Regions from separate parts of the Sphingobium sp. KCTC 72723 genome, predicted to be linked through region 1. Evidence: predicted binding sites of a transcription regulator. Region 1 holds the regulator's gene; each other region holds the start of a gene.
What was found. Region 1 encodes LexA, which represses DNA repair genes until DNA is damaged. Its sites were predicted from a motif close to GTTCCNCNCTTGTTCT; they were not measured.
Positions count from the first base shown of each region.

Region 2: a site for LexA is predicted at 1,811-1,826, ahead of SPBM01_RS19915 (transcriptional regulator). Genes of this name have one in related genera too.
Region 3: a site for LexA is predicted at 1,667-1,682, ahead of SPBM01_RS21640 (toprim domain-containing protein). Genes of this name have one in related genera too.

Region 1 is NZ_CP060388.1:977,221-980,497, reverse strand. Features, by position in the region: gene SPBM01_RS04925 (ComEC/Rec2 family competence protein) at 1-1,216, shown strand, start outside; gene lexA (transcriptional repressor LexA) at 1,207-1,881, opposite strand; gene glp (gephyrin-like molybdotransferase Glp) at 2,220-3,277, opposite strand, start outside.
Region 2 is NZ_CP060388.1:4,107,359-4,110,635, forward strand. Features, by position in the region: gene SPBM01_RS19910 (hypothetical protein) at 64-570, opposite strand; gene SPBM01_RS19915 (transcriptional regulator) at 877-1,632, opposite strand; gene SPBM01_RS19920 (SOS response-associated peptidase) at 1,872-2,531, shown strand; gene SPBM01_RS19925 (hypothetical protein) at 3,024-3,277, shown strand, end outside.
Region 3 is NZ_CP060389.1:44,705-47,981, reverse strand. Features, by position in the region: gene SPBM01_RS21645 (hypothetical protein) at 1-815, opposite strand, end outside; gene SPBM01_RS21640 (toprim domain-containing protein) at 797-1,648, opposite strand; gene SPBM01_RS21635 (helix-turn-helix domain-containing protein) at 1,928-2,953, opposite strand; gene SPBM01_RS21630 (hypothetical protein) at 3,140-3,277, opposite strand, start outside.

The sequences.
Region 1 (3,277 bases):
GGCAGGGGGCGGAGCGCTGGCCGGGATCGGATACACGCTGTTGACCGGAGCGGAAGTGCCGACGGTGCGGTCGTGCGTCGCGGCGTTGCTGGTGCTGGGCGGGCTGGCGATGGGGCGGGACGCGATTACGCTGCGGCTGGTGGCGTCGGGCGCGCTGGTCGTGCTGGCCTTCTGGCCCGAAGCGGTGGCGGGGCCGAGTTTTCAGATGAGCTTTGCCGCCGTGACGGCGCTGGTCGCGCTGGCGGAGCATCCGGGGTTTCGGGCCTTTGCGGCGGCGCGGGACGAGGGGGTGATGCGCAAGGGGATGCGGGTGCTGGCCGCGACGTTGATGACGGGGATCGCAGTCGAACTGGTGCTGATGCCGATCGCGCTGTTTCATTTTCACAAGGCCGGGATGCTGGGGGCGTTCGCCAATATCATCGCGATTCCGCTGACGACGTTCGTGGTGATGCCGCTGGAGGCGCTGGCTTTGCTGTTCGATCTGGCGGGGTTGGGCGCGCCATTCTGGTGGCTGACCGAACGGGCGCTGGGCCTGTTGCTGGTGCTGGCCCATGGCGTGGCGGCGCAGCCGATGGCGATGATGGTGACGCCGGCCATGCCGGGATGGACGTTCGGGGTAACGATCGGCGGGCTGTTGTGGTGCCTGTTGTGGCGCAGCGGGGGGCGGTGGCTGGGGCTTGGCGGGGTTGTGGTCGGTGTGGCGGCGATGCTGATGCAGTCGCCGCCTGACCTGCTGGTGACGGGCGATGGCCGCCATGTCGTGGTGCGGATGGCGACGGGGCGGATGGCGTTGCTGCGTGCCGGAGCGGGAGATTATGTGCGCGATACGCTGGCGGAGAGTGCGGGCTATGACGGGCCGCTGGATGCGCTGGCGGGTTTGCCGGAGGCGCGCTGTTCGGCGGATTTATGTGCGGCGCGGGTACGGGCGGGCGAGCGGACATGGGCGGTGTTGATGACTCGCAATTCCATGTTCGTGGAGCGGGTGCAGTTTGAGAAGGACTGCGCGGCGGCGGATATCGTGATCGCCGACCGGGGATTGCCGCGCTGGTGCAGGCCGCGCTGGTTGAAAATCGACCGCCGGTTGCTGGCGCGGACGGGTGGCGTCGCCATCAACCTGGCCAATGGTTCGGTCAGGACGGTGCGGCAGCCGGGCGACGCGCATCCGTGGATCGCGCGCCCAGCACCGCGCCGTAACTTGGCCCGTCCTCAGTTATAGCGGCGCAGCAGTCCGGCCAGCTTGCCCTGAATCCGCACCTGATTGGAATCATAAAGTTGCGGTTCATAGGCGCTGTTGGCCGGGTCGAGCCGGACCCGTGGCCCTTCGCGGCGGAAAAATTTGAGCGTGGCTTCATGCTCGTCGATCAGGGCGACGACGATCTGCCCTTCGCGGGCGCTTTCGGTGCGCTGGATCAGGGCGAAGTCGCCGTCCAATATGCCCGCTTCGATCATCGAATCGCCGGAGACTTCGAGCGCATAATGATCGCCCGCGCCGAGCAGGGCGGCGGGGACGGAGAGCATATTCTGTCCTTCCATCGCTTCGATCGGAACACCTGCCGCGATGCGGCCGTGCAGGGGAATTTCGATGACGTCATTGGCCGCCGTGGGCAGCATCGGCAGGCTGGGCGCGGCTTTGGGTTTTGCCGGGGCAGCGGGCGTGCGGTGCATGGCGTCGGGCAGTTTCAACACTTCGAGCGCGCGGGCGCGGTTGGGCAGGCGGCGAATGAAGCCGCGTTCTTCCAGCGCGTTGATGAGCCGGTGGATGCCGGATTTGGAACGCAGGTCGAGCGCGTCCTTCATCTCCTCGAACGAGGGGGACACGCCGCCTTCATCCAGCCGGGTTTGAATGAAGCTGAGCAATTCCTGCTGCTTGAGCGTCAACATGACTGCGGTCCTTCCGTGGAACGTATGAAGAACAGTTAGTAAACGGAACGGGGCAAGTCAAGCGCCGCTGCAACCCGTCGCATTTGCGGGAACGAGATGGGGGCAAGGGGGTTTTGCGATCATGCTGCCGACAAAAGAGACAGCAAGATGGACATAGAGAGTGATGATGCCCCAAATTCCTTACCCTGCTAACGATCGGCACCGGACAGACCATGACGCCAATCGTCGGCGTTGGGGAAATGGCGTGCGATTTCAGGAAGGTGAGCGGCAATTTGGCGATCGCGACCATCGCGAGGATATGGTCGGAGAAAGACAGCATTGCTGACATATATTTGTGGCTAAAGCGGGATTATCGTGACGCTTTCGCCTTGCGCGGCGGTTGGTGATCCGGCGGGGCGGTGGATGAGGCAATCGGCCATGGCGAGGGCGGCAGTGGCGGCGCTGTCCTGTGACGTTACCGTAACGATTCCATCCTTGCCCTGACGTGCGCGCAGATAATCGTCGCGTTCGGCGGTTTGCGGCAGGGGGGAAGCGAGGCGCGCTTCGAGCGTTGGCGGCAGCGGATCGTGCGCGCCCGACAGGTGGCGGACGAGGGGCAGCAGGAATAAAGTTGCGGTGACGAAGGCCGATACGGGGTTGCCTGGCAGGCCCAGGAACAGCGCGCTGTCCAGCCGACCGGCCATCAGTGGCTTGCCCGGACGCATGGCGATCTTCCAGAAATCGAGCGTGCCGCCAGCCTGAGCGAAGGCGGGGCGGACCAGATCATGATCGCCGACCGATGCGCCGCCAGTCGAAACGATGATGTCGGCCTGCTTTGCGCGGGCGAGAGCGGCGACCATAGCGTCCAGATCGTCCGGCACGATGCCCAGATCCATCACATCGCAGGGTAGCGCGGCCAGCAGGGCGGCGAGCATCGGCGCGTTGGAGGAGGGCAGGCGGCCCGGTGGGGTTGGTGCGCCGGCCGGGACGAGTTCGTCGCCGGTCGAGATCAGCGCGATGCAGGGGCGGCGGCGGACGGGGAGCTGGCCATGACCGCCCAGTGCCGCCAGCGCGATCTGTGCCGGGCCGAGCCGTGCGCCTGCTTCGAGCAGGGGCGCACCATTCCCGAAATCGGATGCGGCGGGGCGGACGTGGCGGCCCGTGGCCAGCGTGCCGTCGATGGCGCGAAGCAGGTCGGCTTCGACGGCGGCATTTTCCTGAATCAGGATGGCGTCGGCACCCGGCGGCAGAGGCGCGCCGGTGAAGATGCGGCAGGCTTCGCCGGGGCCAAGCGATGCGGGGGGCGGGCCACCGGCGCTGCTGGTTGCAGTGATGCGCCAAGGGCCGGGTTCTTCGGCCGCGCGCACGGCATAGCCGTCCATCGCGGACAGAGCGGCCCATGGCTGGTCGCGCAAGG
Region 2 (3,277 bases), 1.2 Mb from region 1:
TCTCATTAAAATCGAATGTAGATAGGGGGTATTAACGTAGCAACGTAACAAATTTTGCCACGGTTACGCTGGCCGAGCGTCGTTGCTGACCTGCGACCCGGAAGTGATCCGCGCGTCTACCGTCGTTAGCCAATTCTCAAACTCCCATTCGTCTGCGGTCAGCAGTCTCGGGATCAGGGTGCTGGTGCGTCTGCTGCCGAAGAGTCCCGCGCGTTTGGGCGCGTGATGAAGCACGACGACGGGGACTTTGTTTCTGCCGCCTATCTCCTTACGCTCGACCCTGTATATGTCGGCCCAGCCCAAAGCGATGGGATGTCCCGCGCTGCGCAGGCGCACGCCGGTGTCGTCGCTCTCCGCTGCCACGCAGCCAGAAGCCACAAGCACCACTAGCTTTATCGCACAGTGTGCGAAGATCGCCGCTAGTCCCAGTAAAAGCACCATCATGCCGTTTTGCCCCAGCACGCCGTGCAGCGCAGCGTAGCGACCGCTGCGGCTTGGCTCTGGCATGTCCAGCGCAAACACGGCGCAGACGATGGCTATTGTCGAAACAAGGATTGCAGCCAAGATCATGCGTCAGGGCCAGTATTTCAGGATCATATGCTTGCCTCCACATCCCTGCTGACCTTGAGCGTTTGGCGTTAACAATTGGTGGCCTACGCTACGCTGCTACGCTGTGACGGTCTTTTTGGGGAGACGAGGGGCTGTGGATGTTCGGCGTTGCCATAACTCCCGCCGCAATGGTCGGGCGGGCGTCATAATGGGTGGATGGCGGAAAGGCAGGTTTTGGTGTTCGAACTGCGAAAGTGGATGTCCAGCGAGGAAACGCCTAGCGGATCTTATAATTACTTCTCCGACCGTTTCAGGTGAGAGGTGCGGCTAGTACTCAGGACCGCGATTCCAAGCATCTAGTTCTACTTGAATTGCCCGCACCTCCGCGTTTCTTTCGCCTGCATTTAAGCGAACAATCTCCAATTTACCTTCCCAGCGATGCTTAGAAGCTAAAAGAAACCTCCTGCGATCTCCTTTCGCCAGACGCAGTTCGTCGCGGATTTCTATCAATCGCCGCCGGCAAATTTTCATCTGCTCATCCAAGTCGCCCGGCACTCCTGCCAGTATGTGCTGGCCACGAAGGGCCGCACCACCTCGTTTGCGCGTTTGACCCGTAGTCACTCTGATTTCCAGCAGCAGCGTACTGATCGACGTTCGAACTTTTTCGCCCGGCGTCTCTGGGAATTGATCGTCCAGAAAATGGAAGTTGAGCGCTTGAATGTGGGATGCGATGTTTTGGTCGGTGAACGAAACTGGTAACCAGTTGTGGGCAAACTCATTCCGAATTTTGCGGAGCCTATCAAAGTCGCTGGCTTGGTGGGGCGTCAACAGACCGAGTGCATCTGCCATGCGGAGGCGGGCTGAGAACGTGCCCAGTGGGGCGTTAAAGCCATCAAGAAGCTTTTCTGCCGACTCACCCGGTATAAGGTATGCTTGGATTAAATCGCGCAGAGCCTCTTCTGCGAAGGCCGCGAGAGACAGTATCAGCGCTCTTTCGTCAAGATCAGCAATCATCGAATTGAGGCGGTTTAAATCGCTAAAAACATCGTCTTGTTCGGTTTCCAGTCCCTTCGCTTTAGCCATTAGTTCGCCCTAGATTTGTGAAATTTTGACGTCGTCATGCTCGCTCAATGACCGCTTTGAGGTATCTACGAGATAGTTTTCAAGGTCCAAAAATGGTCGGCGTCCGACCGTCTGCTTTTCTAACGCCTGAACCTGAACGAATGACCGGTTCCAGGAAACAGAAATTACCCGTTGGACGGCAACAAGTGGCGCACTACCGACATTGACAACCCCGGCTTGTGGCGCGACCTTTTCACCGCATGTGCAACCTCTACACCCTTCGCACGAGCGCGGCCGAGGTTGCCTCGCTATTCGGCGCTGCGCCGCCGCTGGCGACGAACTCTCCCGACGAGACTGTGCCCGGCCATCCAGGGTTGGTTGTGCGGGAGTTAGAGGGCCAGCGCGTTGTGCAGTCCATGACCTGGGGCTTTCCGCTGCCACAGAAAAGCAAGCGCTCTGGCCAGCCGATAAAGCCACTGCCGGTAAATAACGTGGCGGACCTGGCCAAGCCTATGTGGCGCGGTATCGCGCCCAAGCCGCGCTGGCGCTGCATTATACCTGCCACTGGCTTCGCGGAGGCGGAGGGCGAGCCCCGGCGCAAGACGCGAACTTGGTTTTCGGTAAAGGACCAGCCTATATTTGCTTGGGCGGGTTTCTGGCGCGAAAGCGTGGAGTGGGGGCCAGTGTACACGGGCCTAATGACAGGCTGTAACGAAGCGGTGCGGCCTTACCACGATCGCATGCCGGTACTGTTGCATCCTGACGAGCACGATCGCTGGCTGCAAGGCGACATGGACGACGTGATCGGGTTCCAAGCCAGGCGCTATCCACCCGCGCTGATTGTTGTGGAGCGTACAAGCGAGCTGTGGATTAAAAGGGCGGGCGCGGCGCAGGCGGGCGCTGAAAGCCGCTGGCTCTAACGCACGACGTTCGCCAAGCCTGGTGTTACCGTGCTACGCTGGATCAGGACTATCTGACGCGGCTGTTGGTAAGCGGGCCCGGGCTGCCTAGCCAGTCCACTTACTCAACATCGAAATTCAATCATGACATTTTATGTAGCACCGTAGCAGAGGCGGGCCTTGGCCTTCTTCGCTGCGGCATCTCCGTGGCTCTCGTGTAGCCAAAACATGGTGCCGCCCGTCGTCACTTGCCAAGCCACTGGGCAAGCGGCAGAAGGTCGGCACCGCTGGAGACAGCGGTGGGGCGTGGAAACCTCTGAAGAAACCAGCCGGTCACAGATTTTCTGGGGCCGGGTGGCATGCGCGCATGTCCAGCCGGTTCTGCCGGTAAAGGCGCATGCGCCTGTGGGTTTCTCCAGGTTTCCAACATCCGGCTTTCGGCCGTCGCCCCAACATCAACATGGGGCGACGCCGGGGTGGATGTAGCGCGTGGTCCCGCGACAGGGGACGAGCATGAGGACCAACCGATCTACATTTGCAGCAATCGCGACAAGCACCGCTATCATGCTGGCTGGCTGCTCGGAGCCACGACCCGCTGCTCAGGATGTTCAGTGGTCGCTGGAGCCACTTGCCGACAAGCAGGGCTATCAGTTCAAACTGGTTGCTAACGTGACGCCCGGTCTCGGCGGATGGTATCAGCCCGTCATCACGGTGGTGGACGAGCGGGGTTGTCGTAGCCGGGCAGAGACCGACGAGACGCAGGTGAT
Region 3 (3,277 bases), on a different replicon from region 1:
GGGTAAAGTGGCTCGGTCGGGATCGACGGCACCTCGTATGGCTTCGGGTCAACCAGCTCGGCTTGCAAGATCAGCGGTTCCCCTTCGACCTGGGCACGTTGCCCCTCGATCTGGCCGACATTAGGGGACGTGAACGGGGGAAACTGCTCGGGCGACACGGCCCATTTCAAAGGCATTTGATACTGAGCGAGATTTTTCGGCGTCATCGCGCGCTGATACGTGTCGCGCCAATCGCCAGCGATCCGCTGCTGCGCGACCGAAAGCGCAATCTGGCGGTTGCAGACCATCTTCGTCAGAAGCATTTCGAGATGGTCTTTCAGCTCGCGGTCAGGCCCGGTCCACGTCTGCAACCATAGATTTCGCGGATCGGCCACCGCCCCGCCAAGAGAGATTGGCACCAGATAGTCGAGTGAAAAATCGTCGGGATTTTCGCCGGGATAGAGACTTTCAACAAGGCGGCGGGTCGCCGCGGCCTTCCACGAAGGCGGCGGCGACTTTTCGGCCTGGTACTCGCCTTTGCAGATGGTAGCGGCGATATTGTCTTGGGTGATCACGGGATTGATCGCGCCAGGTGTGCGAGCTGGGTCGGGGATCGAGGGCAAGACGATCTGGCGGATCGGCTGTTTTGCATTGATTGCGGCGAAGGTCGCCGCTGCCTGACAATTCGCCGGATCGAAGAACTGGCCGCAGGCCTCGCGCGAGCTATGGGGAGGATGCGCGACAAAATCAGGGTGAGATTGCACGAAAACCGCGCCAAGAATGACGGCTCCTGCGAGCAAAATACCTATCTGAGCTTTCACGCGGCGGCTCGCCATGCGTCATTCCAATCGCCGCCGATAGGCGGCAATTCGACGGATAGACGGCGCCCGTTTGCGGTCAGGTTTGCCTCGCCTTTGGCGAGGCCACGGGTCGCGGCTGATCCGTGCTGGGAATAGACTGTGATCGTGCGGACATGATCGGGGATTACGAGGTGGGCATATTGCTCGATGCCGTTCGCAGACCAGCATCCCGTCAAACCGAACATGCGTATGACGGACTCGGCATCTTCAAAGCCCTCGGCCAGATTCAGATGGTCGGCCTCGATGCGGCCGATCTGAATTGAGCCGCCGCGCGGTAGAGCGAGGGTGCGTTTGGGTTCGACCAAACTGCCGTTCTTATTTCCTGCCCGGTCCACGAAGATGCGCTTGAGAGCGATGACTTGGCGGCGCTCGGTGATTGGCAAGAGCAGCGCCGGCAGGCGCAGCTTTTTGCCTTCTTCGTAGACAAGCGATGCAGGCTCATATCGGCCAATTGTTGAATGGCCGATTTTGCGCATTTCAAGATAGAGTTGGGCAGGGGTGCCGGCGATCGGCAACGCCTTGCTCCATAGCTCGCGCGCCAGCGGTGCCAGGTCGCGGGCAACAGGCGGCGTAGTGTCGCGTTCTGTAGGGCGGACATATCCGCCATGCCGGGATAGCGCAGCCATTATCTCGGCCTGGTTGCAACCGGCGAAACAGTGGAACAACACCACGTCTTTCCCAGGTGTGACGGAAAGCGACGGGCTGCGATCCTCATGTGCCGGGCAACGCGCCTTGCCGTAAGACCCGTGCCACGTTCCGTTGAGGCGTTTCACAGCTTCTTTAGCAGCGGCGGTCGGCGTCAGTTTCATAGTCCGGTAATAGCGTATTGAACAAAAGCGGACAATCGCTAACCCGCCGAATTATCGCTTTAGGCTTTGAAAAGTCGGATCGCGTTCCCTTCAAACGGAGCCGCATATTGACGCTGAGGCCATTCAAAGCGGGCAGCAAGCGCGACGGGGAGTAATATGAAGCTGTCATAGCCGCTTGCTCCACCTGGGGAGCATTCCGGCGGCGAAGCCGACGGTCCTGTCCTTTGATCTGGCGCTGATGGCGAAATCGAAGCCGTTAGCGTGCCGCCTCGATGCCCGTCAGGGCTGAATCGTTGCCCGACTAGGGCAACTCCGCTTCTCCGTAGAGATAGAATATAAAACTGTATGAGGAGCAGTGCCGTTATTGCACCCACGGGAATACGCATCTGAGGCTTGCCGGGCAGCGGAGCGCTCGGCGGCCAGGATCAGTGCCGCCCGCTGGGCTGGGTCGTCGGGCATAAGGCGGCGGCGCTCGATTGCTCCGACCGATGCGAGCATATCCGCGTGTTGCTCCAAGCTGTCAGCCCGGCGCTGCGTCTCATCCTCGGGGACTGGGGAGAAAAGCCCGATCATCTTACCGATCCACTGAGGGACATGGCAGCGGTAGAGATTGGAGGTCTGTTCGGATCGCGCCCCGTGCTGGCTGTCGCGGGTGTAGTCGTACCGTCTGATCCATTCGAGTAAGCCCAACTCGCGCAGCCGGTCGAGCGAGTATTTCACGGTGCGTCGGCCAAGCCGCGTCCAGCGCATGAGCGTCTCATAAGAGGGCACGCACCAGCCTTTGCGATAGCGCAGCTCGTCCACGATCTTGAGGAGCATATCTCGGCAAGACCGGGTGAAGAGTGTCAGCTTATGCTGTTCGGGCGTTAGCTCGCCACCCTGCCTTGCTTCGGCGGCTAGATCTCGCGCGCGCTCGAACATCAGATGGATGGCGCGGCGAAGCTCTTTCAGTTGATCGAATGAGACGGGCCGGACAAATTCGGCCTCGGCCGCATCCCCGGTCCTGACGCTGTTCGCCCATACGGGCCGCCCTGTGACGTGCGTACCGCCCCGACTTGTGCGGCCGCGGGGTTTTGTGCCGATGAGGCGCGAGGCGGTGTGGCTAAGCCCTGTCTTTGTGCCGCGTTCGAGTGGACGCACGCCGCAAATGACGGCCAGTGGCAGGACCGGCACGCCGCATGATCGTTGCTTCTGTTGAAGCTCGAACGCGGCGGCAATGTCCGCATCAACAATGCCGAAGGCGCGCAGCTCCGCGACTGCGCCTGTCGGCACGTCAGCGAGGCTTGTTTCAAGGGTAAGCAGCATCGTTCGTCCTCCCATGTGGAAGGCCGTTCGCGGGCAAAGCTATAACGTGGCGCGAGACGCGCTGTTTCTTGACAGTGGGTTCGGGGAGGTCTATCTAATCACTAGCTTTGAATGACAGATTTGCGATTTAAGTGGCGCCAACCACCTGATAGCAACCCCGATGCCCGGCCTCGTGCCGGGCTTCGTTTATCCGCTCACGGCTCCCCCTTCTTCGATCAGTGGCAGTTGCACGGGTGCTGGCGTCAAATCCTTGACGTAGGCACCAATGGTTTCGAGCGCGGCCCCTAGCGGGATGCCACGATTTCGATGTGCGATGGCTTCAAG